Regions from separate parts of the Streptomyces sp. NPDC079167 genome, predicted to be linked through region 2. Evidence: riboswitches for the same ligand, from Rfam matches in the RefSeq annotation. Region 2 holds a riboswitch; each other region holds the start of a gene.

Region 1 (7,651 bases), on a different contig from region 2:
TTCTCATCGTTTCGAGCAGGGTGCCGTCCATGATCGTCTCCTAGCGCACGCATGCGCCCGGCCTCCCCTGGCACACACCCCCGCGTCGGGGGAGGCAGCTGGGCCGACGCCGGCACCTGGGATGCCGCGCAGACGGGACCGAACACCGAAAGGCTTTGCCCCTCCAGCGTCCCGCCGCTCCGCACGCCCCGCAATCGCGAGCCGTGCCCCGGTCCCGGCCGGGGCACGGCGTGGGCTCAGCCCTGCGACGCGGCCGTGGTGCTCTCCCGGGTCGGAGCCGTGTTCCTGCGCAGATGCACCATGAGCCCGATGAATCCGGCCGCGAACCCGCTGAACAGGCCCGATATCCCGTGGTTGAGCGCGTTGACCGAGGCGCTGTCGGGCACACCGATGACCAGGTAGTTGACGGCGGCGCTGATCACCGAGCCGAACACGGCGCCGAACACTCCGCTGACGAGAGACAGGCGCAGCGGTGACGGCGTGGCCGGGGTGACCGGGGCGGGTCTGTGCGGTGTGGACATTCGGTAGCCCTCCAGAGAGGCGAAACGCGAGATCGGGGGGTGCGGCAACATCCTTGGGTACGTCACTGTGCCTGGCAACTGCGCGGCCGACACCGCCTGTTGATGTAGTCCGTCGGGTGCGAAGGGCTCCCCGTCGGGAGGGGTGGAGGGCAGTCGCGGCCATACGTGGTCGGAGCACCGTCCCGGATGGCGTAGAGTTGCAATCACAACGGCGCGGGGTGGAGCAGCTCGGTAGCTCGCTGGGCTCATAACCCAGAGGTCGCAGGTTCAAATCCTGTCCCCGCTACTGAAGACAGAGGCCCGGATCCTTTCGAGGATCCGGGCCTCTGTCGTATGCCGTCACCCGGCCGTCGGGTGCGGGCGCGGCCTTGACGCCGCGTCGCCGGTCCCCGCTTCGGAAGGAACTACGATCGCTACGGGGACGGAACCGCCGTCTTCGTACGGGACGCACCGACGATCCACGCGCAGCACCGCCTCCCCGGCTGACCACCGGTGGGCGGAGCTCCGGGGCGCTCCTCCCTTTGGCCGATGACGAGTCGCCGTTCGGCGCGGCTCCGGCCGGCCTGGGCGGGGCGCGGTACCGTCCGCACCCGTGGGTGGACCGGGCAGGAGCGCACAGGTGGGGAAGCGGGACGGACGGCGGGGGAGCGCGGCCGGGAGTTCGCGCTCCCGGCTTTTCGTGCGGGTCCTTCCGGTCCTGATGATCGGCGTCGGGGTGATCCTCGACCTCCTGACGCCGGCCGAGGTCACCGCTGTTCCGCTCTTCGCCGCCGCCCCGCTGATCGCCGCTCCGTTCTTCTCGCTGGCCAGCACCGTCCGGGTCGGCGTGACCGCGATCCTGGTGGTGCTCGCCATCCGGATCTCGGACGGTGCGCTCGGCGACGTCGTGCCGCTCACCGACCTGCTCACGCTGGTCACGGTCGCCGCGCTCTCCCTCGTCATCAATCGCGTCGTGCGTCGCAGGAACGAGCAGCTGGCCTCGGCGAGGGTGATCGCGGAGACCGCCATGCGCGCGGTGCTCCCGACGCCCGAGGACCGGATCGGCGGACTGCAGGTCGCAGCGCGGTACGAGGCGGCCCAGGCGGACGAGTTCGTCGGCGGCGACCTGTTCGCCGTCGCGGACACGCCGTACGGGGTGCGTCTGGTCCTCGGGGACGTACGGGGCAAGGGGCTCGACGCGGTGGCCGCGGTGGCCGTCGTGATCGGGGCGTTCCGGGAGGCCGCCGAGCAGGAGAGGTCGCTGGAGGGGGTCGTCCAGCGGCTGGAGCGGGCGCTGGCACGTGAGGGCTCGCGACGGGGCGGGCTCGACTCCATGGAGGGGTTCGTCACCGCCGTCGTCGCGGAGATCCCGTCGGGCGCGGACGTCCTGAGGATCGTCAACCGCGGACACCCCGAGCCGCTCGTCCTGCACGAGGACGGGACGCTCGACGTGCTGGCGCCGAAGGCTCCCGCGCTGCCGCTCGGGATGGGGCTGGACGCGTGGCCGGACCGGGCGGACGAGTGGACGCTGCCGGCCGGGTCGATGTTCCTGGCGTTCACCGACGGGCTCTCCGAGGCGCGGGACGCGAAGGGTGTCTTCTACGACCCGGCCGCGCGGCTGCGTGGCCGGCTCTTCCCCGGGCCCGAGGAACTGCTGTCCGCGCTCACCGATGACGTACGCCTCCACACCGGTGGCCGGTCGACGGACGACCTGGCGCTGCTCGCGGTCGGCCGTCCGGCGCGGGGGCAGCAGGAGCGGCGGACGACGGTGAAGATCGTGGGGCGGGACCGTGGATGACCGGTTGCGACCGTCGGTAGTCGAGAGACCTCGCTCCGCGTAACATTTGACGAACCGTCAGAAACTATCGGCTGGATGAGGGGCGCTCAACTCGCCCGTTTGCGCCCGTTTGACCCCTGAAAGTCCAGGCCAAGACGCTGACCGATCTATGGGAACAGCTTGGAATCGGACCCGGGTGTCTATTAACGTTCGATAACGCAGCGCGGTTGTACCCGCCGTCGCAAGAGACGGCACCGTGCGCAGCGCCGAATTCCGCAAGGGAACCGGGGAACCACCTACATGGGGTGAATCGGACACCTGTGTCTCGCGAGGGACGAAGGGGTCCGTAGGAGACCTTCCTGCTCCGAACCCGTCAGCTAACCCGGTAGGCGAGAAGGAAGGAAAGGAGTGCGCCCACGTGGCGTCCAATCAGCCTGCCCCCGAGGCCCCGTCATCCTTCAGGACCGACAGCCTCGGTGATGAGGACAGGACTTGGGATGAATGGAACCCCACCGCGGAGTCCGTCCGTCCCGTACGCGGCCGGCACCGCGTAGCCAAGCAGCGCGGCCTCGCCCGTAGCTCCACCGTCCTCGGTGTCGGCGTCATCGCGGCCGTCGGAGCGGGTGGCATGGCCACCGCGCAGAGCAAGCCGCCGGTCTCCATTTCTCTTCCCGATTCCATCGCGGACAATCTCCCTGACGCCAAGTCCCTTCCCGGCGTGGGCGCGTTCATGTCCGGTGACTCCGACTCGGACAACGAGACGGTCGCCGCGTCCGCCCCGCTGACCAGCGCGGGCATCACCGCCGCCGAGGCCGAGCAGGGCACCACCGACGCGGGAGAGGCGCTCCGCGCGCGCATCCTCCAGCAGGCCGAGCAGCAGCAGGCCGGAGCCGAGGCCGAGGCCAAGGCGGCGCAGGAGCAGGCGGCGGCCGAGGCTGCCGCGGCCGAGGCGGCGAAGCAGCAGAGCGAGGCGGAGGCGAAGGCCGCCGCGAAGAAGAAGGCGGCCGAAGAGGCGGCGAAGAAGAAGGCCGAGGCCGAGCGCCTCGCCAAGCTCGCCGCCAGCTACGCCATCCCGACCTCCTCGTACACCATCACCTCGACCTACGGGCAGTCCGGCTCGATGTGGTCGTCCGGTCACCACACCGGGCTGGACTTCGCGGCTCCGACCGGCACGCCGGTCAAGGCCGTGCACAGCGGCACCGTGAAGTCGGCCGGCTGGTCGGGCTCGTACGGCTACCGCACGGTCCTGGAGCTCGATGACGGCACGGAGATCTGGTACTGCCACCAGTCCTCGATGGACGTCACCGCCGGACAGAAGGTCACCACCGGCGAGACCATCGGCCGCGTCGGCGCCACCGGCAACGTGACCGGGCCGCACCTCCACCTGGAGGTCCACACCCCGGACGGCACCGGCATCGACCCGATGGGGTGGCTGGGCAGCAAGGGCCTCTCGGTCTGACCCGGATCGGACGCTGACCGATCCCGATCGGATGGCGACTGATCCTGGTCGCACCGGCTGATCGAGCCGACTGATCCTGTTCGGACGCTGACGCCGCACGCGGCGCACCGGAACCCCGGCGGCCCTGACGCACAACCCCCCGACGTCAGGGCCGCCGGTCTGTCCGAGGGCCGTCGTCCGGGCGTAAGCCGGTCTGCCCGGGGCCGTCGTCCGGCCGTAAGCCGGGCTGCCCGGGGCCGTCATCCGGGCGGTAAACGGAATAGTCGCCTCAGGCGGCTCGTTGTCCCCGGGTATGACTTCTCTGCGCCCGCTCGGCTCCTCGAGCCTTCAGGTCTTCCCCCTCGCCCTCGGCGGCAACGTCTTCGGCTGGACGGCCGACGAGGACGGCACCTTCGCCGTCCTCGACGCGTACGTGGCGGCCGGTGGCAACTTCATCGACACCGCCGACTCCTACTCCGCCTGGGTCCCGGGCAACGAGGGCGGTGAGTCGGAGACCCTCATCGGCAAGTGGCTGGCGGCCCGCTCCCGCCGCGACGACGTCGTCGTCGCCACGAAGGTCGGCGCCCATCCGGCGTACAAGGGGCTCTCGGCCACCACGATCAAGGAGGCGGCCGAGGCGTCCCTGCGCCGGCTCGGCACCGACCACATCGACCTCTACTACACGCACTTCGACGACGAGAGCGTCCCCGTCGAGGAGATCATCACCGCGCTCGACCAGCTGGTGAAGGCGGGCACGGTCCGGGAGATCGCCGCTTCCAACATCAGCCCCGAGCGGCTCCAGGCCTCCCTGGACTTCTCCGAGCGGGAGGGCCTCGCCCGCTACGTGGCGCTGCAGCCGCACTACAACCTCGTCTCACGCGACACCTACGAGGGCGCGCTCCAGGACACGGCGGCCGCCGCCGGTCTCGCCGCCGTCCCCTACTTCGCCCTCGCCTCGGGTTTCCTCACCGGCAAGTACCGGCCGGGGGCATCGGTCGAGAGCGCGAGGGCCGAGGGCGCGGGCAAGCACCTGGAGACCGAGCGCGGGCGCAAGGTGCTCACGGCGCTCGACAGGATCGCCCAGGAGCACGGTGCGGAGATCGCCACCGTCGCTCTCGCCTGGCTGGCCTCGCAGCCGACCGTGGCCGCGCCCCTCGCCTCCGCGCGTACGGTCGAGCAGCTGCCGGCGCTGATGGCGGTGTCGGAACTCCGGCTGACCGGCCAGGAGCTGGCGGAGCTGACCGAGGCATCGGTCTAGGACGGACCGGGAGGGCGCCCGCCCTCCTCCAGGTACGGGTTGTGGCCGCCGTAGTGCCGGTGCGGTGCGGGGAGGTGCTGCGGCGGGCCGCCGTACGGGAACTGACGGGGGAACGGCGGCGGGGCCTGCGGGCGGAAGGTGCGCAGCCGCCCGGTCGCGTGGGCCGCGTACGTCAGAGCCGGCGCCGCGGTCTCCCGGCGGTGCCACAAGTGGTGCAGCAACTCCTGCTCGCGGAGGGCGAAGTCCGGGCCCGCGCCGTCATGGCGGGCCCGGCGGCGCAGCATGGCCAGGGACGTCGCGAACGACTCGTACTCCGCGACGGCGCGGGCCGCGGCTCTGCCGCGGGCTCGGTCCGGGGTGCCGTTCCAGTGCCTGGCCATGTCACGGGCCATGCCCCGCGCCCGCATCGAGGCCAGCGCGAGCGGCTCGGCGGGGGTCAGCCAGCCGGCCGCCGCGTACACCGGCAGTTCGGTGGAGAGCGTGCGCAGCTCCCGTTGGCGCGACCAGACCGCGAGCCAGGTCACCAGTCCGAAGCACGGCACCATGAACGCGCCGTACACCGCGTAGAAGCCGTACGGTCCGAAGGCCGACGAGCCGTTCCACAGGGCGTGCATGCCCATGGCGAGAATGAGCCCGAGCAGGGGCAGTGCCACCCGCCGCACCCGGTGACGCGGGCCACCGAGGGCCGCGATGCCGAAGCCGATGCCGGAGAGCACGGTGAACAAGGGATGCGCGAACGGCGACATGACCACGCGGACGAAGAACGTCCCCGCCGTCACCGAGGCGAAGCCCGTGGTCCCCATCTGCTGGTCCTCGCCGAAGGCGTTGCCCAGGTAAAGGATGTTCTCGGTGAAGGCGAAGCCGGTCGCGGTGAAGCCGGCGACCACGATGCCGTCGACGATCCCGCCGAACTGCCGTCTGCGGAAGAGGAAGATCAGCAGGACCGCGACGGCCTTCGCGGTCTCCTCGACGACCGGGGCGACGACCGTGGCCCCGAGGGTGTCGGCGCCCGCCGGATCAGCGGTGGCCGTCGCTATCCACCGGGTCGCGAAGGAGTTGGCGATGATCGCCACGAGCGCGGCGGCGCACGCGCCCCAGGAGAACGCGAACAGCAGATTCCGCCAGGGGCCCGGTTCGACCCGGTCGAGCCAGCGGAACGCCGCCATCAGCAGCGGCACGGGCAGCACGGCGAGCCCCAGCCCCACCAGGAAGCCCTCGGTACCCGTCTGCCGGCGCACCAGGGCCAGGATCATCAGACCGCAGAACGCGAGGACCGTGATCAGCGCACCGGCGCGGAACGCCTTGCTGCGCCAGACCATGCCGACGCGACGGGGCCGGTAACGCCACTGGCCTCGCTCCGGGACGGCGCCCAGGAACTCGTCGAGCTTCTGCCCCTCGAGAACCGGGACGTCCGGCTGCTGGTGCTGCACGGACCCCTGGTACACCCGACGACCCTAACGAGAGCCACTGACACCTGGCCATGCCGCGATGACGGGCCGTGGCTGATCAGCGACGGGTGAACAGCACGTCGTGCACGACGTGGCCCTTGTCCAGGCCCTGGCCCTCGAAGCGGGTCAGCGGCCGGAACGCGGGCCGCGGCGCGTAGCCGCCGTCCGCCTGGGTGTTCTCGTACAGCGGGTGGGCCGTCAGGACTTCCAGCATCTGCTCCGCGTACGGCTCCCAGTCCGTCGCGCAGTGGACGAGCGCGCCCGGCTTCAGTCGCCGGGCCACCAGGTCGAGGAACTCGGGCTGGATCAGCCGCCTCTTGTGATGCCGCTTCTTGGGCCACGGATCGGGGAAATACACCCGGAGCCCGTCCAGAGCGGCCGGCTCCAGCATCTCGCGGAGCAGGATGATCGCGTCGCCGTTGGCGACACGGACGTTGGACACCCCGGCCCGGTCCGCGAGACCCAGCAGATTGCCCTGGCCGGGGGTGTGGACGTCGACGGCCAGGATCCCGGTGCCGGGGTCGTCGGCCGCCATCTGCGCCGTGGCCTCGCCCATGCCGAAGCCGATCTCCAGGACCACCGGGAGGCCGTCGAACAGGGTGGGGAGGTCGAGGACGCCCTTGCCGTCGATGTCCAGACCCCACGTGGGCCACAGCCGCTGGAGGGCCTCCTCCTGGCCGGCGGTCACCCGGCTGCGGCGGGGCTGGAAGCTGCGGATGCGGCGCTCGTGGTGCGAGCCCGCCGGATCGGCCGCCGGGCCGCCGGGGAAGCGGGGCTCCTGGCGCAGCCTGCGCTGTCGCTCGAAGGAGGCGGCCCGCCGCTCGGCGGCGTCCGCGTCCGGCGAGGCGTCGGGACCGGTCTCCGGCGCGCCGCCGGGCGTCTCCGCGGCGGGGCCGGGCGTCTCTGGGGTGGGGTTCAGGGGCTCAGACACAATGACCCGATTCTACGGCGGGAGGCGCCCACCCCGTCGCCCGAGCCCGCAGCAGGGCCCGTCGTGCCACCTCCCTCCCGATGGGCAGGGACGCGGTCGCGGCGGGTGACGGGGCGTTCAGCACGTGCACCGTGTGCGGGGCGTCCCGGATCAGGAAGTCGTCCACCAGCGTGCCGTCCCGCAGGACCGCCTGGGCCCTGACCCCGGCCGGGGAAGGCCGCAGATCGGCCTCCGTCACCTCGGGCAGCAGCCGCTGGACGGCCCGGGTGAACGCGCTCTTCGACAGGGATCTGTGGACC
Region 2 (7,651 bases):
CGTGGTGTCCGCTCCCTCCACCTCGAAACCGGCGTCCGCGATCATGTCGAGGTCGGACTGGCCCGACTGGCCCTCGGTGGTCAGGTAGTCACCCAGGAAGATCGAGTTGACCAGGTTCAGCGCCAGCGGCTGCATCGAACGCAGATGGACCTCACGGCCGCCCGCGAGCCGCACCTCGACGTCGGGGCAGACGAACCGGACCATCGCCAGGATGCGGAGGCACCGCTGGGGGGTGAGGTGCCACTCCTTGGCGAGCGGGGTGCCCTCGATGGGGATCAGAAAGTTGACCGGCACCGAGTCGGGGTCCAGGCCGCGCAGCGAGAACACGACATCCACCAGATCGGCGTCGCTCTCCCCCATCCCGGCGATCAGCCCCGAGCACGCCGAGAGGCCGGCGGCCTGGGCCTGCTGCACGGTGTCCACCCGGTCGGCGTACGTGTGGGTCGTCGTGATCTGCCCGTACGTCCCCTCCGAGGTGTTGAGGTTGTGGTTGTACGCGTCCGCGCCCGCGGACCTCAGCCGGTCGGCCTGGCCCTGCGAGAGCAGGCCGAGGCACGCGCACACCTCGACGTCCTCGTGCTGCTCCTTGATCGCCTCGATCGTCCGCGACACCCGGTCGACGTCCCGGTCCGTCGGCCCCCGGCCGCTCGCCACCAGGCAGACCCGCTTCGCGCCGCCGGCCACCCCCGCGGCGGCGGCCTTCGTGGCCTCGTCCGGTTTCAGCCAGGTGTACTTGAGGATCCCCGCCTCGGAACCGAGCCGCTGCGAACAGTACGAGCAGTCCTCGGGGCAGAGCCCGGACTTCAGGTTCACCAGATAGTTGAGCTTCACTCGCCGCCCGAACCACTGACGGCGTACCTTTCCGGCCGCCGCCACCACGTCGAGCAGTTCGTCGTCGGACGTCGCCAGTACGGCGAGCGCTTCGTCACGGGTCGGCAGTTCGCGCCGCAGCCCCTTGTCCACCAGCGTATTCAGCAGGTCCATGGCCTTGATCCTGACGTACGGCACCGTCATCGGCCAAGGAGGAACCGGACAGCAGAGCCGGTCGAAGCTGTGTGTATTGCCACACCCTGGCCTGTTGCGCACCCGGTTAGGGTCTGTGAGCTGCCTACAAAAAGGGACCCGCTCATGTCCTACGCCCCGTTCGACTGGACCGACGACGAGGCCCGGCGCCGTGCCGACGCCGGACTCGTCCGGACGCTGCGCCCCCGGCCCGCCCGGACGGACGTGCTGGACCTCGCGAGCAACGACTACCTGGGCCTGAGCCGGCACCCCGAGGTCACCTCGGCCGCCGCCGAGGCGGCACGCACATGGGGCGGGGGCGCCACCGGCTCACGGCTCGTCACCGGCTCCACCGCGCTGCACGCCGAACTCGAACGCGAACTCGCCGATTTCTGCGGCTTTGAGGCCGCCCTGGTGTTCTCGTCCGGTTACGCGGCCAACCTCGCCGCCCTCACGGCGCTCACCGGACACGACTCGCTGATCGTGTCCGACTCGGGCAACCACGCCTCGATCGTGGACGGCTGCCGCCTCGCCCGGGCCGCCACCGCCGTCGTGCCGCACGCGGACCCGGAGGCGGTGCGAAAGGCGCTTTACGAACACGACGGGCGGGCGCTGGCCGTGACCGACTCCGTTTTCTCGGTGGACGGGGACGCCGCCCCCCTGGCCGCCCTCGCCGGCGTCTGCCGCGACACCGGCGCGGCCCTCCTCGTGGACGACGCGCACGGACTGGGTGTCCTGGGCGAGGGCGGGCGCGGCGCGCTCGCCGCCGCCGGACTGGCGGGCGGTGAGGGGGTCGTCGCCACCCTCACCCTCTCCAAGTCGCTCGGCAGCCAGGGCGGAGCGGTGCTCGGCCCGGCCCGGGTCATCCGTCATCTGGTCAACACGGCCCGCACGTTCATCTTCGACACCGGTCTCGCACCGGCGGCCGTCGGCGCGGCCCTGGGCGCTCTGCGGCTGCTGCGCCGCGAACCCGGACGCGCGGCGAGGGCCGGGGCCGTCGCCCTCGAGCTGTACGGCCGGCTGACGGCGGCCGGACTGACCGCCGTGCGCCCCGACGCGGCCGTCGTCTCGGTCCGCGCGCCCTCGGCGGAGTCCGCGGTGCGGTGGGCGGCCGACTGCCGCACCGCGGGTCTCGCGGTGGGATGCTTCCGGCCGCCGTCGGTGCCTGACGGGATCTCCCGGCTGAGGCTGACAGCCCGGGCAGACCTGACGCAGGATCAGGTCGGAGCCGCCGTGGGCACGGTCCTCTCCACCGCGCCGGGGCCCGTCAGCTGACCGGGCGGCCGTCCAGTCCGGCGACGAAGGCCGTCCACGCCGTCGCGGAGAAGCGAAGCGGCGGAATCGACGTGTCCTTGGAGTCCCGTACGGCGAGCTCGTCGTCGCCGGCCGACGCTGTTTCCACGCAGTTGTTCATTCCGGTACTGCGGCTGCTGCGCCGCCACCTGGTTGCGGGCTGTGCGAGACGGTCGGACATCGTGGCCCCCTCGGGCAGTCTGAAGGCTCCGCCTGATCACCGCGGCCTATTGCGGTGATCAGGTCCAGCGAACGCTCCGGCGACAGCGCGTGAGCCTGCATCGTGCGGAAGGCCGAGCCGTACGCCTCAAGGTCTTCTTTCCGCTCCAGATAGAGACTACTCGTCAAATGGTCAAGAACGACCACGTCTAGATCAGAAGTGGTCGGAAATGAAAAAATAACAAAGGGGCCTGTCAAGCCGACATAGCTCCCGGCCTCGAACGGCAGTAATTGGAGTGTCACGTGCGGGAGTTCAGCGACCTGTGAGAGATGGACCAGCTGCTCCGTCATCACCCGCGGGCCGCCGACCCCTCGCCGTAACACGGCCTCGTCGAGTACGGCGCTGAGCCGCAGCGGCCGGGGTGCGTGGAGGACACCCTGGCGGGCGAGTCTGACCTCCACCAGGGAATCGAGCTGAGCGGACGGCAGTCCGTCCAGCGAGGACCGGGTCACCGCCCGGGCGTAGTCGGCGGTCTGCAGCAGGCCCGGAACCACGGAGGTCTCCAGGGTGCGGGCGGCGTCGGCCTGGGACTCCAGGCTGATGAAGTCGCGGTACTGGGGTGGGATCAGACCGCGATACGCGTGCCACCACCCGCTCCCGCCGCCGCCCGCCGAGCCGGCGAGCGTCCGGAGCAGGGAACGCAGTTGACGGTCGTCGACGCCGTAGGCGTCCAGGAGGCGGGTCACGTCACCGGGCGTCACGCCGCTCGCCCCCGTCTCGATCCGGCTCACCTTCGACTGGTGCCAGCCCAGCATCCCGGCGGCGTCCCGGCTCGTGAGTCCCGACGTGTGACGCAGACTGCGCAGCTCCTCCCCGAGCTTGCGACGGCGTACCGCAGGGCCGTTCCGCATGGCGGCCTCCTTCCGTTGTACGGAGAGCCGCCCCGGACGGGTCGGCTCGGAAAGGGGCCAGTGTTACGCCCGGACACGGCTCAGGGGGCGGAGTTCACCGTAATGAGCGACAGATATATGCATATCTTGGTGGATCGCCGTCATGGCGGGCCACATGGGTGACAGTCTGGCGCGAAGCACAATCCAGGCCGGGCACGGGCCGGTCAGGGCGGGAAAGGGACGTCGCCATGGCAGACCATCAGGAAGCAACCGTCACTCTGCCGAGCGATCCGGCCTCGGTCTCCACGGCCCGGAGACATGTGGCCCGGGTACTCGCCGAATGGGGCCTGGCCGAGGACGACGACACCGCCGACACCATCCGGCTGATCGTCTCGGAGCTCGCCACCAACGCCGTCCAGCACACCTTCGGGCAGTCGCCCACCTTCACGGTGGACCTCCGCCTCGACCGGGACGTCGAGTTCTGTCTCGGCGTGACGGACAGCCACCCCCGCTGGCCCCAGCGGCTGCCCGCCGCGGTCCGGCAGGACAACGGCCGCGGCCTGGTGATCATCCGGGCCCTGACGAAGGAGCACGGCGGGCGGCTCAGCGTCAGCCCCACCCCGGACGGTGGCAAGACCGTGTCGGTCGCTCTGCCATGGCCGGTTTCCGCCCGGGCCTGACACCGTCGGGCGGGCCACCCGTGCGGTGCGGGCGGTGCCGTGCGGTGGGCGGGCCACCCGTGCGGTGCGGGCGTGCCGTGCGGTGGGCGGCCCACCCGTGCGGTGCGGAGCCCCCTCACACTGCGGAAGCCCGGCCGAAGCCGCTGCGCAGCAGGGCCATCAGCGTCGTCGCCGCCGCGGTGTTCCGGTCGCCCCGGTGTGCCACGGAGATCGTCCGCCGGAAGGCGGCTGGTTCCAGGCGCCGGACGGCGAGCGGCGCCGGAGACATCGCGGCCACCATCTCCGGCACCACCGCCACCCCGATCCCCGCGCTGACCAGCGCGCACACCAGTGCGTATCCGGGCGACTCGCACACCACGGCGGGGGTGGCCCCCGCCTCCGCCAGCGCACGCTCCACCCCGCGGCGCGGTGGATGGCCGGGCGCGCTGCTGATCAGCGGGCGGCCCGCGAGTTCGGCCACGGGCAGCGGGCCGCTGCCCTCGGACAGCTTCTGCCCGAGCGCGGTGACCAGCACCAGCTCCTCGACGAGCAGCGGCTCGGCGCAGACCCCCGCCGGGAGCGGGTCGGCGGCCGCGGGTTCGTAGGCGTGGGTCAGCGCCAGGTCCACGTCGCCGGCCGCCACGGCGGCGACACCGGCGGGCGGCTCGCAGTCCGTGACAGCCAGTTCGACATCGGGGTGGGCGCGCCGGAACGCGGTGAGCACCGGCGGCAGCAGATGGATCCCGGCCGTCACGAACGTGCCGACCCGCAGCCGGCCGCCCGACAGCCCTGCCAGCCCGGCCAGCTCGTGCCGCGCCTGGTCCATCTCGTCCAGGACGCGTCTCGCCCGCCCCGCCAGCAGCTCACCGGCGGCAGTCAGCCGCGCGCCGCGGTGGTGGCGGACGAGGAGCGCGGCTCCGGTCTCCTTCTCCAGCTTGGCCAGCTGCTGCGAGAGGGCGGGCGCGGTGTACCCCAGCCGCGCCGCCGCACGCGTGATCGATCCGGCCTCGGACACCGCCACCAGCGCGGCCAGCCGTGTCGGGTCGTACATTAAGCGTTCCTTTTGGCAGACCCAGGAGATTGCAAGTACATGCTAAGGGCTGCCGTCGGTCAGGGTGGACCCATGGACGCACAACTACTCGCCTTCGTCGCCGTGGCCGCGGGGATGGTGGCCCTCCCCGGCGCCGACTTCACCGTGGTCGTACGCAACGCGCTCGCATCCCGGCGGTCCGGGCTCGCCACAGCCCTGGGAGTCGCCGGAGGGCTTGTGGTGCACACCGCGCTGGCCGCGGCCGGACTCGCCGCCGTGCTCGTGACGATGCCCGCCCTGTTCCGCACCGTCCAGCTGCTCGGCGGCGCGTACGTCCTCCACCTCGGGCTCAGCGGCCTGTACGCGATGCGCCGGCGGACCACCGCCGCCACCGCTGCCGGGGAGGAGAGCGAGGACAGGACGCTGCCGGGGGCCGGCAGATCACTGCGCCAGGGGTTCCTGACCAACGCCCTCAACCCGAAGGCGCCCGTACTCTTCCTCAGCCTGCTGCCCCAGTTCGTCCCCGAAGGGCAGCCGCCGCTGCCCAGGACACTCCTGCTGGCCTCGGTGGTCGTCCTGCTCGCGCTCGTCTGGTTCCCGGCCGTCGCCCTGCTCGTGGACCGCCTGGGCCGGTGGCTGCGCCGGCCGCGTGCCACCCGGGTGATCGAGGGTGGCAGCGGCACGGCGCTCACCGCGTTGGGACTCGTGCTGGTGACGGGTCCTCTGCTGCACTGAACGGAGAAGGGAGGGCCCTCAGCGGACCCTCCCGTACAGAACGTTGCCCGACCAGATCTTCTCCAGCCGGACCACGGCGCCGGTCTTCGGCGAGTGCCAGATCTTCCCGCTGCCGGCGTAGATACCGACGTGGTACACACTGCGGCCGGAGTGGAAAAAGACGAGGTCGCCGCGTTTCCGCTGCGACCTGGTGATATGGCGGGTCTTGTTGTACTGCTGCTGCGCCGTGCGGGGGAGTTTCTTGCCGGCCTTCTTGAACGAGTAGAGCGTGAGCCCTGAGCAGTCGAACCTGTGGGGGCCCGTGGCGCCCCATCTGTAGGGCGCACCCTTCTTCGAGGCCGCGATCTTGAGTGCCTTCGTCGAGTGGGCGGCGGCCTCGGCGTCGTTCACGAGACCTGGGGCCATCATGGTGGTGCCTACGGCGAATGTCAGAACCGAGGCCGTGCCGACCCGGGCGAACAGAGACGGGACATGAACCTGCGCAGTCATGCGCAACCCTTCGTCAGCCGCCTGTGAAGGATGACCTGTCGGGTTCGGGCTGGCGAAGTTGCCCGGCCGCGCGAAGCGGCTTCACCCCGAGGGCCGTCCGGAACTCCGGTCGGCCCGTTGTGCTCGGGTCCTCCACTCCTGCCGATCCACTCCTGTCGACCAGGCATCCGGACGGCGGCAGGACTCGGCGTCCGCCCGGACCGCCCCGCCGCGGTGGCGGGGGCTTGTCGTCCCAGGGATCTTTACGCACGCGCCGCCGGATTTCCTCGCTGAAGTGGCGATATGTGAGAGTCGTCACGACTGATCCGATCGGGTGGACGAAGTCGGTCCCGAGTCGGAACGGCCGCACCGGACCAGCCGCGCACCAGCGGCGGAACAACTGATTCCGCTCAGTGTCCGCGCTTGTCGCGCAAGTTGGGCTGTCCCTCGCGCGGGGGACCTTCTACGCCGATCGAGGGAGGAAAACTCGTCAGGCCGCCGGGCGTGTCGAAAAGTGGTGCCGAAAAGCGGTGCGGCGGCCGAGCCGGGCGCCGGAGCGCTCAACTCGACGACGCGGGAGGCACGGCGACCCGCCCGGCGCGCCGCTCACCGTCCAGCAGTCGCAGTGCCCTGGCCAGGGTGTCCGCGTGGATCTGTGACTCACCCCGCTCGTGCATCAGGACGAGCGCGTCACGGAGGGCGGTGGCCCGGGACGCGAGAGCCTGAGCCGCCCGGAGCGCCCCGTACGTGTCGCTGCCGCGGGCGGGGTTGATGCGGCCCAGCTGGTCGAGCACCTCCAGATAGCAGTCGATGAACTCGGCCTCCGCGCGGGTCAGGGCGGGGAGCGGCGGGAACTGGGGGGTGAGCATCGGGCGTTCACCTCGCGGGATGCGGCGGCTGGGACGGCGTGCGGTTCTCCATGACGTGGTCCACCAGCCCGAACGCCAGGGCGGCCGGGGCGTCGAGGATGGTGTCCCGTTCGATGGCTGCGCTGATCTCCCGTGCGGTACGCCCGGTGTGACGGGCGAGCATGGCCGTGACCACCTCGCGCTCCCGCTCCAACTCGCGGGCCTGGATCGCGAGATCGGAGGGCTGGCCCTGCACCGGCTCGTCCAGGGCGGGTTGCTGGATGACTACCCGGGCGCCCGGCAGGGCATGTCGGTGTCCGGGCGTGCCGGCTGCGAGCAGGACCGCGGCGCTCGAACCCGCCTGGCCGAGGCAGAAGGTCTCCACCTCGCATGCGAGGAAGCGCATGGTGTCGTAGATCGCGGTCATGGCGTTGAAGGAGCCGCCGGGCGAGTTGATGTAGAGGGAGAGCGGCCGGTCAGGATCGGCGTGCTCCAGATACATGAACTGCGCGATCAGGTCGGTCGCCGCGGTGTCGTCGACCGGTGTGCCGAGAAAGACGATCCGC
Region 3 (7,651 bases), on a different contig from region 2:
CCCAGGCCGCTCCGGCCTGCTCGGGTGTGCGGAGCACGGGCTCCTCGTCCGGCTGCTGCCCGACCGGCGGCGCCTCCGGGGCAGCCGTCCGGCGGGATCTCCGCCGCCGGGTGGGCAGCTCTGCCGGACGCGCGGCTTCCCGGGCGGCGGGCTCGGGCCCTGCGGGTTCCGCGGGCCCTGCGGGTTCCGCGGGGACGGCCGGCTCGGACTCGGTGGGAGCGACGGCCGCCGCGGGCCTGGTGGTCACGGGGCTCAGTGCGGCATCCTCGGCGCGCGCCTGCACCGGCTTGGGCGCGAGCACGGACAGGGTGCGGGCGTCGTCGATCACGGTCAGCAGATGGGCCGGAATGCGCAGCATCGCGCGCATCCCGCCGTACGGCGACGACTCGATGTGGCAGCTGAAGCCGTAGCGCGCAATGAGCCGCCCCACCACCGCGAAGCCGGTCTGCGGCGGGTCCCCCAGCTCGGTGAGCAGCACCTCGGAGGGGCCCGACAGCAGGGCGCGAGCCCGCTTGAGCGCGTCGTCGTCCATGCCGATCCCCGCGTCGTCGACCAGGATCATGGCGCCGCGCCCCGCGGTCTGCTGGACCGTCACCGGCACCTCGGTGTCCGGGTGCGAGTACGCCGTGGCGTTGGCCAACAGCTCGGCGAGCGCGATCGCGAGGGGTTCGGCGGCCCGGGCGGCCAGCGCGAGCCGCTCCTGACGCAGATGGTTGGCGACCTTGATCCGCTCGTACCCCGGTACCCGGGACTGGGCGCCCAGCACGACCTCGACGAGTGAGGAGTTCTGCCGGGCGAGTCCGGGCCAGGCGTCGCAGAGCACGGCCGTGGCCTGGGTGCGGCGCAGCGCCAGTTCGTTACGGAAGTCGAGCTGGAGGATCCGCGGGTCGTCGTACTCGTGCTGGAGCTCGTGCAGCAGGTGCTGCGACTGGTTGAGCAGTGACTGGATCTTGGCGGAGGTGCCGCGCATGGCGGACCGTGCCGCCGCGTCGACGCGTCGGCGTTCCTCCAGGACCGCTGTGCGCGCGGCCTCTACGGCCTCGGTCAGCAGGCGCGCGGCGTCACCCTCGATACCGGCGGCCTCCCGCAGCCCGGGAACAGGTGCGGAGCGGTGGGAGAGTGCGGTGGCAGCGGCGGGTATCCGGTTCCGGGCCAGCTGGCGGATCTCCTCGGTGAGGGCGAGGGTCCGGGCATCGGCCGCTCTGCCCTGCCGCTCGGTGAGCTCCGCGCGGGCCGAGGCGGCGTACGCGTCCAGCCTGGCCCGGTGCATGCGTACTGCCGACCAGACCGCCACCACGACGGCGATGAGGGCCACGATCCATGCCACCACGGCGTCACCGCGTCTCTGTTGTCGGGGACGGTCGACAGCCCGCGCCTGTGCGGGGCGTCCGGCCGCCGTACCGACGGGCCGTCACGCCGGACTCCCGGTACACGCCGCGCCGGTCTCCTGGCACACCTCTGCCGAGGTCCACGACGTCCCCCGTGATCGACATGGGCTGATTATGCCGACCACATTCCGGCCGCGTGTTCGAACTCAGCCAGTGCGTCGGTCCGATGACGTGAAATCGTCCCTTCGGGAAGCCGCCCGCCGCCGCACGGTGACCGTCCGGGGTTGCCCGGGAGCGGTACTCCAGGGGCATTTCCACCTGATGTACGGGATGTCGGCAGTGGAGTTCGCGCCATGCGACGGATACCCACGGAGCCGCGACAGAACCGGATCGAGTCGGCTACCCACCGAGCATGGCCGAAAACCGACCCCGCCCGGAGGGTGGCAGCACGGGCAGTTTGCTTGTTCTTGCTCGAATGCCCCATGTAACATGCAGGATCGAACAAGCGGGCGTCGATTTCACACAACCCCGTCCCACCAGATGCGAGCAGCAGTGGAAGCGGAGTGCGGACATGTCGCATGTCGAGACCGAGACAGCCGGCCAGCCCGAGTGCTGGCGCCGCGCCGCGGAGGCCGCCGCCGGCCACAGGGCGGCCCTGCCCGCCACCGGTGAGCGCATCGCCGTCGTCGGCTGCGGAACGTCGTACTACATGGCGCAGGCGTACGCCTCACTCCGCGAGAATTCCGGGCAGGGCGAGTCGGACGCGTACGCCGCCTCGGAGTTCCCCTTCGGGCGCTCGTACGACCGGGTCGTCGCGCTGACCCGGTCGGGGACGACCACGGAGGTACTCGGCCTGCTGACCCGGCTGCGGGGCACCACCAGGACCGTCGCCGTCACCGCCGACCCGCGGACCCCGGTGATGGACGCCGCCGACGATGTGGTCGTCCTCGACTTCGCCGACGAACGGTCCGTGGTGCAGACGAGGTTCGCGACCACCGCGCTGACGCTGCTCCGCGCCCATCTCGGGCTGCACACCGAGGACGTCGTACGGGACGCGGAGACCGCGCTGGCGGAGCCGCTGCCCGAAGGTCTTCTGGAATGCGGTCAGTTCAGCTTCCTGGGGCAGGGGTGGACGGTGGGGATCGCCAACGAGGCGGCGCTCAAGATGAAGGAGGCGTCCCTGTCCTGGACGGAGTCGTATCCGGCGATGGAGTACCGCCACGGCCCCATCAGCATCGCCACCGCCGGGACCGCGACCTGGATGTTCGGCACCGCCCCGGACGGGCTGCGGGAACAGGTGGTGGCGACCGGGGCCCGCTGGGTGGAGAGCGGACTGGACCCGCTGGCCGACCTGGTCCGGGTCCAGCGGCTGGCGATCGCCCGCGCGGCGGCCCGTGGACTCGACCCCGACCTGCCGCGCCATCTGACCCGGTCGGTGGTGCTCGGCACGGCTCCGGGAGCCTGAACGGCCCCCTGGGCACGGGAAGGGGCCGTGCCGGCCGACGGCAACGCCGCGAGTGCGGCGCCGGCACGCCTGCCCCGGCATGATCCGGGCGAGCGGACCTGTCATCCGGGCCGGGGGTCCGGCCCGGTGACAGGGGTGCCCGGAGAGGTCAGGCCTCTTCGAAGTAGGCGTCCAGCGCCTCGTCGAGCTCCGCCGTCCACCCCTTGAGGTCGCTCCGGGACCCGGCCTCGACCTCGGCGTTGAACCACCGGCGGCTCGACAGGTGGACCGTCACGGTGAACCGGCGCCCGAAGCGGCCGGTCTTGACCTCGACAGCGCCGATCTCGGACCAGTCGAACTCCGCCTCCTGGTCGTCGAGCCGGAAGCGGACACCGTCCGCGTCCACTCTGATGGATCCGCGCCGGTCGCTGACCTCGAAGACGGGGCCGTCCGCGGCGCCCTCGGCCCCGGCCTCCGGGGCGTCGTCGTCGGCCCCGGCCGTGCCGTCGGAGGCCGCGGCGTCCACGGTGGTGTCGTCGGGGGCGGCCGAGGGTTCGTCCACGGCCTCCTCGCCGAGCGCGTCCGCGGCCCCGGCATCCCGGGGCTCGTCGGCCTTCTCCGCCTTCCGGGGCGCCGCATCCTCCTTCTCCGCCTCCGTCCGCGCGGGGGCAGGGGCCGTCAGGCCAGGGATGTACGCCGGGTCTGTCCCCGCGGCGAACTCGGGCTTCGTCTTCGAATCTATGCGCTGCTCCACGGCGGGCAGTATGGACGACGAACCTGTACGAGACCAGTCACCCGCGCCCCGCCGGGCCTGTCGGCGCCACCTCGGCCGCCGTGACGCGGACGGCACGGGACCTTCGGAACGGATCGGCGCCGGAAACGGACGACGGGTGGTGCGGGTTCCGCCGAACCCACACCACCCGTCACTTCTGTCCCTCTGTCATACACGTCCGCGTGTCAGAGGTCCCGCCTCGGCAAGGCTCAGTAGGCCCCGAAGACGTTGTCGATGGAGCCGTACCGGTCCGCGGCGTAGTTGCACGCGGCCGTGATGTTGGCGACCGGGTCGTAGCTGTCCATCGACGTACCGGGCACGTGGTAGGCCTGGAAGGTCGGGTCGATGACCTGGAGCAGGCCCTTGGACGGGACCCCGTTGATGGCGTTGATGTCCCAGTTGTTGATGGCCTGGGGGTTGCCCGCGGACTCGCGGATGATGTTGCGGTGGATGCCCTCGTAGCTGCCGGGGATGCCGTGCTCGGCCATGACGGCGAGCGACTCCTTGATCCAGCCGTCGAGGTCGTCCGTGTACGAGACCGGCTCGGCGGCCGGAGCGGCCTCGGCGGCGGGTGCGCCTTCCGCGGCGACGGGCGTGCTCGTGCGCTCCGAACGGTCGGCACGGTCGGCGCTCTCCGCAGCGCGGTCGGACGAGGCCGAGGCCTTGGATTCTGCCTTCTCTCCCTTGTCCGCCGACTTGTTCTCGGCCTTGCCGCCGATGGTCAGCTTCAGACCGGGGTGAATCAGGTCCGGGTTTCCGCCGACAACCTTCTCGTTGTCCTCGTACAGGGCCTTCCAGCCACCGTCCACGGAATGCTCGCGGGCGATCTTTGCAAGGGTGTCACCCAAGATCACGGAATAGGTGACGGACTCGGACTTCTGCGCGGCAATTCCCTTGCCGGACGCGGCAGTCGACGTCGCAGCCTTTTCCACGGCGACCGGCTGGGCCGGGGCCGCGAAGGCGCCGGTCGCACCGATCACCGGGAGGGCCAGGGCGGCTCCGCCCGTGCTCACGGCGATGATGCCGCGGGTGAGCGAACTGGTCCTGGAACGACGGTGCTTACCGTTTTCGGGCATGCTGAATTCCTCTCCGTCGCCTGCGAAGTGAGCTGTCGGGTTCGGGCTGGAGATGCCCGGCCGCACACGAATGCGACTTCACCCCGAGCCGCTCCGGAAACCGGATCGGCGCTTACTTGGGTCCCCCGCTCCTGCCGTACGAGAAGTAGTCGGGTAACCGGACGGCGGCAGGATTCGGCGTTCCGCCCGGAGTGATGGAGACCGTAGGCGAGAAATAGGGAAAGGAACAAGCCTGGCGCGATGATCACAATTCATTCGCAAGATCAATTCTCGGGAATTCATGTAATCCACCCCACATCGCGCCGGCCATCTCTCTTGGCACAGAAGGGAACCGACTGCCGCGCCCTTGCGTCCGGGCCCCCGGGAGTGACCCTGGTCACGGAGTCCGATTCGGGCGATTTGCTCCCGAGCGAAGGCCTCAGGTCACACGAAATGGCCTTTTATGTATTACAGGATTAATTCCAAAAAACTACCTCAAATCGGGCATACGACTCACAGCTGAGACCCAGACGCATACAGGGGGCGCCCGCGTGGAACCGATGCGCCTATGACTGAAAGCCCCCTCGCCTCGGCACCCCGGATCACCGTCCTGCCCGTCCAGCCCGGGGATCCGCCCTTCCGGATCGTGGAGATCGACGGAGAGGTGATCGGAAGCGCGACGGCGATGACGGATGTGCTGATCGCCGCCGCGGCAGCCGGCATTCCGGTCCACGACCTCGACGACCCGGCCGTCATCCGGTGGGTGGGCGGGGGCAAGCTCACCTGGAGGCCGCGCTGAGACATATGGTGCAGCGCATGCAGACCTACACCATCGGGCAGGCGGCACGTCTTCTCGGCGTGAGCCCGGACACCGCCCGGCGCTGGGCGGACGCCGGCCGCGTCGCGACCCATCGCGACGAGGGCGGGCGCCGCCTCATCGACGGCCGCGATCTGGCCGCGTTCTCGATCGAGGTCGGCCAGGCCGCCCCCGGCGAGGAGGAGGTGCCCTACACCTCGGCGCGCAACGCCTTCCCCGGGATCGTCACGGCGGTGAAGCTGGGCGATGTGGCGGCCCAGGTCGAGATCCAGGCCGGCCCGCACCGCCTCGTCTCGCTGTTGACCCGGGAAGCAGTGGAGGAACTGGGACTCGAGGTCGGCATGCAGGCCACGGCCCGCGTGAAGTCGACCAGCGTGCACATCGACCGCACCTGAGGCGGCATCCGCCGCCGGGAGGCGGCCGTCCCCGCCGACGGGTCCCGGCAGCGTGGCGGCGCGGCCCGGGAGTACGTCAGTCCATCAGCCCGGCGGCGAGGGTCGCCCCCAGCTCCCAGCACGCCTCCGTGTCGGCCTTGCCCGGCTCGCCGGTGACGGTCACGGCGTCGGCCGTGCGGCGCCATCCGAGGCCCGTGGTGATCGTCTCGATGCCCCGCACGGCCCCGGTGACGTCGTTGCCGCCGTGCACGTAGTAGCCGAAGGGCCGGCCCTTCGTCGCGTCCAGGCACGGGTAGTAGACCTGGTCGAAGAAGTGTTTCAGGGCCCCGGACATGTACCCGAGGTTCGCCGGGGTGCCGAGCAGGTAGCCGTCGGCCGCGAGCACATCGGAGGCCGTGGCGGAGAGCGCCGCCCGTCGCACGACCCGGACCCCTTCGATGTCCTCCGTCGTCGCACCGGAGACCACCGCCTCGAACAGCGCCTGGCAGTTGGGCGAGGGCGTGTGATGCACGATCAGCAGAGTGGCCACGCTGCCGAACCTACCCGCTCACCGATGCCCGCGCCCCTGTCGGGGGACGCGGGACGGCGGGGCGTGGCCCCTCTCAGCCGGCGGGGCGGAAGCCGCGCAGCCGGAGGCTGTTGCCGACGACGAAGACCGACGAGAACGCCATGGCAGCACCGGCGATCATGGGGTTGAGCAGGCCGGCGGCGGCGAGCGGGAGGGCCGCCACGTTGTAGGCGAAGGCCCAGAACAGGTTCGAGCGGATGGTGCCCAGCGTCCGGCGGGAGAGCCGGATCGCGTCGGCGGCCACCCGCAGGTCCCCGCGTACGAGAGTCAGGTCGCCGGCCTCGATCGCGGCGTCCGTGCCCGTGCCCATGGACAGGCCCAGGTCGGCCTGGGCGAGCGCGGCGGCGTCGTTGACCCCGTCCCCGACCATGGCGACGCTGCGTCCTTCCGCCTGGAGCCTCTTGACGACCTCGACCTTGTCCTGCGGCATCACCTCGGCGATGACCTCGTCGATACCGACCTCGGCGGCGACGGATGCGGCGACCGCCTTGTTGTCGCCGGTCAGCAGGACGGGGGTCAGCCCGAGGCCGCGCAGCCGCCGGACCGCTTCGGCGCTGGTCTCCTTGACGGCGTCGGCGACCTCCAGGACCGCACGCGCCTCGCCGTCCCAGGCCACCGCGATCACGGTCCGTCCGTCCTGCTCGGCCAGGTCCTTGGCCTTCCTGAGCTCTTCGGGAAGCTCGATGGACCAGTCGGCCAGCAGCCTCTCCCGGCCGACGAGGACCGCGTGGCCCTCGACGACGCCCTGCACACCGAGGCCGGGGACGTTGACGAAGTCCTCGGGCGTGGGCAGCGTGCCCACGGCCCCGGCGGCGCCCTCGGCGACGGCCCGGGCGATCGGGTGTTCGGAGGAGTGCTCCAGTGCGCCCCCGAGGCGCAGCACTTCGGCCTCGTCCGTGGAGGCGGCCGCGTGGACCTTCAGCAGTGTCATGCGGCCGGTGGTGACGGTGCCCGTCTTGTCGAGGAGGATCGTGTCGGCCCTGCGGGTGTTCTCCAGGACCTCCGGTCCCTTGATCAGGATGCCGAGCTGGGCCCCACGGCCGGTGCCGACGAGCAGGGCGGTGGGCGTGGCCAGACCCAGTGCGCAGGGGCAGGCGATGATCAGTACGGAGACGGCCGCCGTGAAGGCCGCGGTGAGTCCGGCACCCGAGCCGAGCCAGAAGCCGAGCGTGGCGAGCGCCAGCCCGATGACGACCGGCACGAAGACCGCGGAGATCCTGTCGGCCAGGCGCTGGGCGGATGCCTTGCCGCTCTGGGCCTCTTCCACGAGTG
Region 4 (7,651 bases), on a different contig from region 2:
ACGGGGCTGGCTCACCTCTTCGAGCACCTGATGTTCCAGGGCTCGGGCCAGGTCAAGGGGAACGGGCACTTCGAGCTCGTGCAGGGGGCCGGTGGTTCCCTGAACGGCACGACCAGCTTCGAGCGCACCAACTACTTCGAGACGATGCCCACACACCAGCTGGAGCTGGCCCTGTGGCTCGAGGCCGACCGGATGGGCTCACTGCTCGCCGCGCTCGACGAGGAGTCCATGGAGAACCAGCGGGACGTCGTGAAGAACGAGCGCCGGCAGCGCTACGACAACGTCCCGTACGGCACGGCCTTCGAGAAGCTCACCGCTCTCGCCTACCCGGCCGGCCACCCGTACCACCACACGCCGATCGGCTCGATGGCCGACCTGGACGCGGCGACGCTGGAGGACGCGCAGGCGTTCTTCCGTACGTACTACGCGCCGAACAACGCGGTGCTCTCCGTGGTGGGGGACATCGACCCGGAGCAGACGCTCGCCTGGATCGAGAAGTACTTCGGTTCCATCCCCTCGCACGACGGCAAGCAGCCCCCGCGCGACGGCACGCTGCCCGGCATCATCGGCGAGCAGCTTCGCGAAGTGGTCCATGAGGAGGTCCCCGCGCGTGCGTTGATGGCCGCCTACCGGCTGCCGCACGACGGCACCCGCGAGTGCGACGCCGCGGACCTGGCCCTGACGGTGCTCGGCGGCGGCGAGTCGTCCCGCCTGCACAACCGGCTGGTGCGCCGTGACCGCACGGCGGTCGCCGCCGGGTTCGGGCTGCTCAGGCTGGCCGGCGCGCCGTCGCTCGGCTGGCTGGACGTCAAGACGTCCGGTGGCGTCGAGGTGCCGCAGATCGAGGCGGCCGTCGACGAGGAGCTGGCCCGCTTCGCGGAGGAGGGCCCCACGCCGGAGGAGATGGAGCGCGCCCAGGCGCAACTGGAGCGCGAGTGGCTCGACCGTCTCGGCACGGTAGCCGGCCGCGCGGACGAACTGTGCCGGTACGCCGTCCTGTTCGGCGACCCGCAGCTCGCCCTGACCGCGGTGGGCCGTGTGCTCGACGTGACGGCCGACGAGGTCAAGGCAGCCGCCCGGGCGCACCTGCGCCCCGACAACCGTGCGGTCCTGGTCTACGAGCCGGTCGAACCGGCCGACGAGACCGAGGGCACCGACGCGCCCGAGGGGGCCGACAAGTGACCGACGCCGCCGTGACTGGAGTAGCGATGGAGTACCACCCGCAGCCGACCGCCGGCGAGGCCAGGCCCTGGGCCTTCCCCGCGCCCGAGCGCGGTGCCCTGCCCAACGGGCTGACCGTGCTGCGCTGCCACCGGCCCGGCCAGCAGGTCGTCGCCGTGGAGATCTTCCTCGACGCCCCGCTGGACGCCGAGCCAGAGGGCCTGGACGGTGTGGCCACGATCATGGCGCGCGCGCTGTCCGAGGGCACGGACAAGCACTCCGCCGAGGAGTTCGCCGCCGAGCTGGAGCGGTGCGGCGCCACGCTGGACGCCCACGCGGACCACCCGGGTGTCCGCGTCTCCCTGGAGGTACCGGTCTCCCGGCTGACCAAGGCCCTCGGACTGGTGGCGGAGGCTCTGCGGGCCCCGGCCTTCGCGGAGGGCGAGATCGAGCGTCTGGTGGGCAACCGCCTCGACGAGATCCCGCACGAGCAGGCCAACCCGGCCCGGCGCGCGGCCAAGCAGCTCTCCAAGGAGCTCTTCCCCGCCACCGCGCGGATGTCGCGTCCTCGGCAGGGCACCGAGGAGACGGTCCGGCGGATCGACGCCGCCGCCGTACGCGCCTTCTACGACGCCCATGTCCGCCCGTCCACGGCGACGGCGGTCGTCGTCGGTGACCTCACCGACGTGGACCTGGACGCGCTGCTCTCCGAGACCGTCGGTGACTGGTCGGGCGATGCCGGCCAGGCCCGGCCCGTGCCCCCGATCACCGCGGACGACACCGGCCGTGTGGTCATCGTGGACCGTCCCGGAGCCGTGCAGACGCAACTGCTGATCGGCCGGATCGGCGCCGACCGGCACGACAGCGTGTGGCCCGCCCAGGTCCTCGGCACGTACTGCCTGGGAGGCACTCTGACCTCCCGGCTGGACCGTGTGCTGCGCGAGGAGAAGGGCTACACCTACGGCGTCCGTGCCTTCGGGCAGGTGCTGCGCTCGACGGCGCCGGGTTCCTCGTCCGGTGCGGCGGGCGCCGCGATGCTCGCCATCAGCGGCTCCGTCGACACCGAGTCCACCGGCCCCGCGCTGGACGACCTCTGGAAGGTCCTGCGCACCCTGGCGGCCGAGGGGCTCACCGACGCCGAGCGGGAGACCGCCGTGCAGAACCTCGTGGGCGTCGCCCCGCTCAAGTACGAGACGGCGGCCTCCGTCGCGGGCACCCTGGCCGACCAGGTGGAGCAGCACCTCCCGGACGACTACCAGGCGAAGCTGTACGCACGCCTGGCCGACACCGGCACGGTCGAGGCGACCGCCGCCGTGGTCAACGCGTTCCCGGTCGACCGGCTGGTCACCGTCCTGGTCGGGGACGCCGCTCAGATCAAGGAGCCCGTGGAGGCGCTCGGTATCGGTGAGGTGTCGGTCGTCAGCGGCTGACAGAACCGGACATGACGGACCCCGGCGGGTGTACTCCCGCCGGGGTTCTGTCATTTGTCCGGATTGCCAATAAAGTCGCGCTTTGCCCTGTGGGATGTGCGACAAAAGGCCCTTTCCGTTTGGCGGGGGAAAGGCTCCCGATCTAGCGTCGGCGCGGCTGTCCGCCGGACGATTGCCGCGCCCGCGGCGCCGGACAGCCATCGCCGAGTCCCCGTCAGGCGCGAGCCTGGGGAGCCGGGGACCCATGAAGTCCCTGGGGTGAATCGGATCCCTGCACCTCGTCGGAGGCTCAGGGGCCCGTAGGAGACCTTCCTGCTCCGAACCCGTCAGCTAACCCGGTAGGCGAGAAGGAAGGAAAGGACCAGCCCCTCCATGGCGTTCATCCGTGCCACCGGGAAGCACCGTGCCCCGAGCCGCCTGACGCGCAAGAGCGCCAAGGTCGCCGGCGTCGCCGCCCTGGCCACCACCGGCGTACTCGGTGCCACGGCCTCCCCGGCCCTCGCCGCGGACTCCGAGGTCACCGCGGGCAGCACCGGCCTGACCCAGACGGTCGCCCTCGACACCACCCTCGCCGCCCAGATCGAGGCTCAGGCGAAGGCACAGAAGCACCAGGCCGACGTCGCGGCGAAGGCCGCGGCCGAAGCGAAGGCCAAGGCGAAGGCGAAGGCCGAGGCCAAGCGCAAGGCGGAGGCCCGCGCCGAGGAGGCCCGCAAGGAGAAGGCGCGCGCCGCCCGCGCCGCCGAACGCGCCCGGCTCAACGCCTTCCACCTCCCCGTCGCCGGTTCCCACGTCACCACCGGCTACAAGTCCGGTGGCGCGCTCTGGTCCTCCGGCTCCCACTCCGGCGTGGACTTCCAGGCCGCGTCCGGCAGCTCGGTCGTCGCGGTCGGCGCCGGTACGGTCGTCGAGGCCGGCTGGGGCGGCGCCTACGGCAACAACATCGTGCTCAGGATGAAGGACGGCACGTACACCCAGTACGGCCACCTCTCCTCGATCGGCGTCTCCGTCGGCCAGAGCGTCGGCTCCGGCGAGCAGATCGGCCTCTCCGGGTCGACCGGCAACTCCACCGGGCCGCACCTGCACTTCGAGGCCCGGACCACCCCCGAGTACGGCTCGGACATGGACCCCGTCGCCTACCTCCGCGCCCACGGGGTCCAGGTCTGACCCCACGCGCACCGCGATCTGCGTCGAAGGCCCCGGCACCCGCCGGGGCCTTCGACGTGTTCCGGGGGCCGGACGCGTGCCGAAGCCCCCGCGGAAGTGCTCCCAGGCCAAAAGGTATCCATGGATTCCACCCTGCCATCGGAAATTCCGGCCGGTTGCAATAGAGTCACAGAACAGGCGTCGATCGGCCGCGTTTCGCGGGGATTAAGGCGGAGGTTCGGACATGCGCATTCCCGCGCATTCGGTATGCACGGCAATCCGTGACGACATCGTCTCCGGTGTCTTCGCACGCGGCAGCCGCCTCACCGAAGAGGTGCTCGCGCGTCGCTACGGCGTCTCCCGCGTCCCCGTACGCGAGGCGCTGCGCACCCTGGAGTCCGAAGGCTTCGTCGTCACCCGCCGGCACGCGGGCGCCTGTGTCGCCGAGCCCACCGAGCAGGAGGCGGCCGACCTCCTGGAGATGCGGATGCTCCTGGAGCCCCTCGGCGCCGCGCGCGCCGCACAGCGCCGCACCGAGGCACATCTCAAGGTGCTCCGCGGCCTGGTCAGACTGGGTCAGGAACGGGTGCGCCGGGGCGAGGGGGAGGATCTGCGCTCCCTGGGGAGCTGGTTCCACGAGACGCTGGCGCAGGCCTCGGGGAGCCCCGCGCTGATCGCTCTGCTCACCCAGCTACGGCACAAGATCGCCTGGATGTACGCGGTCGAGCAGCCGGTCCGCCCCGCGGACTCCTGGGCCGAGCACGGTGCTCTGGTCGACGCCGTGGCCCGCCGCGACCCGGAGCGGGCCAGGGCGCTCGCCGCCCAGCACGCCGAGCGGGCGACAGCGGCCCACCGGCTGCGGCGTGCGCCGGGGCACACGCCCGGCCAGGCGCGGGTGAGGACTTCGCAACACCCCGTAAACATCGCGGGCGTCCGTCATTAACAATTGCGCCGTATACAAAGAGGGTAATTGTCGGACGGCTTTCTTTCTGCTGCCCTGACCCGTGCTTTCCGGTGTGCTTACGCTATTTTCCCGGAACGCTGCCGCCCGGGCCGGGAAACAGAAAAGCCGCAGCTCCCGGTCGGGGGTGCCGCGGCTTTCCGCAGAGAGAATTCCGGTTCGAAGCGGCCGGAATCAGACGGTCTCCGGGAGCTCCTCGAGCCCTTCGGCGACCAGCTTGGCCAGACGGTCCAGAGCGGCCTCGGCGTTGTCCGCCTCGGACGCGAGCACGATCTCCTCGCCGCCCTGGGCGCCCAGGCCGAGCACCGCGAGCATGGAGGCGGCGTTCACCGGGTTGCCGTCGGCCTTGGAGATCGTCACGGGGACGCCGGAGGCCGTGGCGGCACGGACGAAGATGGAAGCGGGGCGGGCGTGCAGGCCCTCGGCCCAACCGACGTTGACGCGGCGCTCAGCCATGGTTCTGCCCTTCACGTAACAATGGGTTGTCTAGACCAGTCTCGCACAGCGGTGCGCACCCCTGTGCCCGGCGTCGCCGCCGACCGTTCGCCGCCCGCCGGCTCCCTCAGCGTGCCCTTGCCACGATCCCGGCGCGACCGGTGTCCCGGGCCGTAGGCTTTGCCCATGGAGCCCACTCCGGAGCAGAGTCCGCATCACGCGTACCCCGACCACTGGGAGGCGGACGTGGTGCTCCGTGACGGTGGCACCGCGCGGATCAGGCCCATCACCACGGACGACGCCGAGCGGCTGGTCAGCTTCTACGAGCAGGTGTCCGACGAATCGAAGTACTACCGCTTCTTCGCCCCGTACCCGCGTCTCTCCGCCCGTGACGTCCACCGCTTCACCCATCACGACTACGTCGACCGGGTGGGGCTGGCCGTCACGATCGGCGGCGAGTTCATCGCCACCGTCCGCTTCGACCGGATCAACGAGCAGGGCCGGCCCGCCTCCGCCCCCGCCGACGAGGCGGAGGTCGCCTTCCTCGTGCAGGACGCCCACCAGGGCCGCGGCGTGGCGTCCGCCCTCCTCGAACACATCGCGGCGGTGGCCAGGGAGCGGGGGATCCGCCGGTTCGCCGCGGAGGTGCTCCCCGCCAACAACAAGATGATCAAGGTGTTCCGGGACGCGGGCTTCACCCAGCAGCGCAGCTTCGAGGACGGCTCGGTCCACCTCACCCTCGATCTGGAGCCCACGGCCGAGTCCCTCGCCGTCCAGCGCGCCCGTGAGCAGCGGGCCGAGGCACGCTCCGTGCAGCGCCTGCTGGCCCCCGGTTCCGTCGCGGTCATCGGCGTCGGCCGCACGCCCGGCGGTGTGGGCCGGACCGTGCTGCGCAACCTCCTGGGCTCGGGCTTCACCGGGCGCGCGTACGCCGTGAACACCTCCTTCACCGCCGAGACGGGAACGGTCGACGGGGTGCCCGCGCACCGCTCGGTGGGCGGGATCGGCGAGCAGGTGGATCTCGCGGTCGTCGCCGTTCCGGCCGGCCGGGTGCCCGAGGTCGTGGCCGACTGCGGCGAGAACGGCGTCCAGGGTCTCGTCGTCATCTCCGCCGGTTACGCCGAGCGGGGCGCCGAAGGCCGGGAGCGGCAGCGGGAACTGGTGCGGCAGGCGCGGTCCTACGGCATGCGGATCATCGGCCCGAACGCCTTCGGCATCATCAACACCTCCGGCGCGGTCCGCCTCAACGCCTCCCTCGCCCCCGAGTCGCCCGAGGCCGGGCGCATCGGGCTCTTCACCCAGTCCGGCGCCATCGGCATCGCCGTCCTGTCCGGCCTCCACCGCAGGGGCGCCGGGCTGTCGGCCTTCATCTCCGCGGGCAACCGTGCCGATGTCTCCGGCAACGACTTCCTCCAGTACTGGTACGAGGACCAGGACACCGATGTCGCCCTGCTGTACCTCGAATCCCTGGGCAACCCGCGCAAGTTCACCCGGCTCGCCCGCCGGACCGCCGCCGCGAAGCCGGTGGTCGTCGTGAAGGGTGCCCGGCACAGCGGATCCAATCCGCCGGGCCACGCCGTCCCCGTCAGCCGTATCCCCGACGCGACGGTCTCGGCGCTGATGCGCCAGGCGGGCGTCATCCGCGTCGACACCGTGACGGAGATGGTCGACGTCGGCCTCCTCCTCGCCGGCCAGCCCCTCCCGGACGGTCCCCGCGTGGCGATCCTGGGCAACTCGGAGTCGCTCGGCCTCCTCACCTACGACGCCTGCATGGCGGAAGGGCTCCGCCCGCGCCCGCCCCGCGACCTCACCACGACGGCGAGCCCGCAGGACTTCCGTGACGCGCTGGCCGAGGCGCTCGCCGACCGGACGTGCGACGCCGTGATCGTGACCGCGATCCCCTGGGTGGGGGAGAACGGCGAGGCGGAGACCGGCGACGGCGAAGTCCTGGCGGCCGCCCTGCGCGAGGCGGCGGCCGACGGTCCCGCCAAGCCCGTGTCCGTGGTGCACGTGGAGATGGGCGGCCTGGCACAGGCCCTCGCCGCCGCCACGAGCACGGCCGCGCCGCGCGGAACGGGCCGGCCGGCCGGCCCCGCGGCAGCCCCGGTCCCGCCCGCCCCCGCTCCCCGGACGGACGAGGCGGGCCCCCCGGCACCCGCTGCGGACGGCCCGTCCGCCGGGCGGATCCCCGCCTACCCCGCAGCGGAGCGAGCCGTCCGCGCGCTCGCCGAGGCGGTGAAGTACGCCCAGTGGCGGCGTCAGGCGGCCGCCCCCGGCAGGGTGCCCGAATTCCTGGACGACACCATCGACGAGCACGGGACCGCCGCGCTGATCGAGAAGCTGCTCGGCCCGGACCCCGACCCGCGCGGCCGGCCGCTGACCCATGACGAGGCCCGTGAGCTGCTCGCCCGCTACGGCGTCACCGTGCGGCCGGCGCTCCCCGCCCCCGACCCGGAGGCGGCTGTCGCCGCCGCCGGGAAGATCGGCTACCCGGTGGCCCTCAAGACCACCGCCCCCCATC

The links. A riboswitch is a leader RNA that binds a small molecule or an ion and turns the genes downstream of it on or off. The one in region 2 is predicted to bind cyclic di-AMP.
Positions count from the first base shown of each region.
Region 1: linked by a shared signal. The riboswitch ahead of AB0P41_RS09840 (M23 family metallopeptidase) and the one ahead of AB0P41_RS20300 (C40 family peptidase) in region 2 are both predicted to bind cyclic di-AMP.
Region 3: linked by a shared signal. The riboswitch ahead of AB0P41_RS27720 (transglycosylase SLT domain-containing protein) and the one ahead of AB0P41_RS20300 (C40 family peptidase) in region 2 are both predicted to bind cyclic di-AMP.
Region 4: linked by a shared signal. The riboswitch ahead of AB0P41_RS28455 (M23 family metallopeptidase) and the one ahead of AB0P41_RS20300 (C40 family peptidase) in region 2 are both predicted to bind cyclic di-AMP.

Region 1 covers NZ_JBFBLO010000003.1:468,490-476,140, forward strand. The annotation lists gene AB0P41_RS09815 (FAD-binding oxidoreductase) at 1-31, opposite strand, end outside; gene AB0P41_RS09820 (hypothetical protein) at 237-521, opposite strand; tRNA gene AB0P41_RS09825 (tRNA-Met) at 734-807, shown strand; partial or broken gene AB0P41_RS09830 (TipAS antibiotic-recognition domain-containing protein) at 900-1,007, shown strand; gene AB0P41_RS09835 (PP2C family protein-serine/threonine phosphatase) at 1,141-2,298, shown strand; cyclic di-AMP (ydaO/yuaA leader) riboswitch at 2,532-2,684, shown strand; gene AB0P41_RS09840 (M23 family metallopeptidase) at 2,696-3,736, shown strand; gene AB0P41_RS09845 (aldo/keto reductase) at 4,029-4,973, shown strand; gene AB0P41_RS09850 (PrsW family intramembrane metalloprotease) at 4,970-6,418, opposite strand; gene trmB (tRNA (guanosine(46)-N7)-methyltransferase TrmB) at 6,480-7,352, opposite strand; gene lhgO (L-2-hydroxyglutarate oxidase) at 7,345-7,651, opposite strand, start outside.
Region 2 covers NZ_JBFBLO010000009.1:106,651-114,301, forward strand. The annotation lists gene bioB (biotin synthase BioB) at 1-984, opposite strand, end outside; gene AB0P41_RS20270 (8-amino-7-oxononanoate synthase) at 1,129-2,277, shown strand; gene AB0P41_RS20275 (DUF397 domain-containing protein) at 2,270-2,476, opposite strand; gene AB0P41_RS20280 (helix-turn-helix transcriptional regulator) at 2,413-3,366, opposite strand; gene AB0P41_RS20285 (ATP-binding protein) at 3,594-4,025, shown strand; gene AB0P41_RS20290 (LysR family transcriptional regulator) at 4,141-5,055, opposite strand; gene AB0P41_RS20295 (LysE family translocator) at 5,128-5,769, shown strand; gene AB0P41_RS20300 (C40 family peptidase) at 5,788-6,258, opposite strand; cyclic di-AMP (ydaO/yuaA leader) riboswitch at 6,262-6,458, opposite strand; gene AB0P41_RS20305 (hypothetical protein) at 6,798-7,106, opposite strand; gene AB0P41_RS20310 (ATP-dependent Clp protease proteolytic subunit) at 7,114-7,651, opposite strand, start outside.
Region 3 covers NZ_JBFBLO010000015.1:54,706-62,356, reverse strand. The annotation lists gene AB0P41_RS27735 (ATP-binding protein) at 1-1,330, opposite strand, end outside; gene AB0P41_RS27730 (sugar isomerase) at 1,900-2,793, shown strand; gene AB0P41_RS27725 (hypothetical protein) at 2,942-3,526, opposite strand; gene AB0P41_RS27720 (transglycosylase SLT domain-containing protein) at 3,754-4,620, opposite strand; cyclic di-AMP (ydaO/yuaA leader) riboswitch at 4,625-4,810, opposite strand; gene AB0P41_RS27715 (hypothetical protein) at 5,168-5,398, shown strand; gene AB0P41_RS27710 (helix-turn-helix transcriptional regulator) at 5,416-5,811, shown strand; gene AB0P41_RS27705 (flavodoxin family protein) at 5,888-6,340, opposite strand; gene AB0P41_RS27700 (heavy metal translocating P-type ATPase) at 6,414-7,651, opposite strand, start outside.
Region 4 covers NZ_JBFBLO010000016.1:58,070-65,720, reverse strand. The annotation lists gene AB0P41_RS28465 (pitrilysin family protein) at 1-1,182, shown strand, start outside; gene AB0P41_RS28460 (pitrilysin family protein) at 1,209-2,591, shown strand; cyclic di-AMP (ydaO/yuaA leader) riboswitch at 2,783-2,951, shown strand; gene AB0P41_RS28455 (M23 family metallopeptidase) at 2,964-3,755, shown strand; gene AB0P41_RS28450 (GntR family transcriptional regulator) at 3,979-4,677, shown strand; gene AB0P41_RS28445 (HPr family phosphocarrier protein) at 4,870-5,151, opposite strand; gene AB0P41_RS28440 (GNAT family N-acetyltransferase) at 5,317-7,651, shown strand, end outside.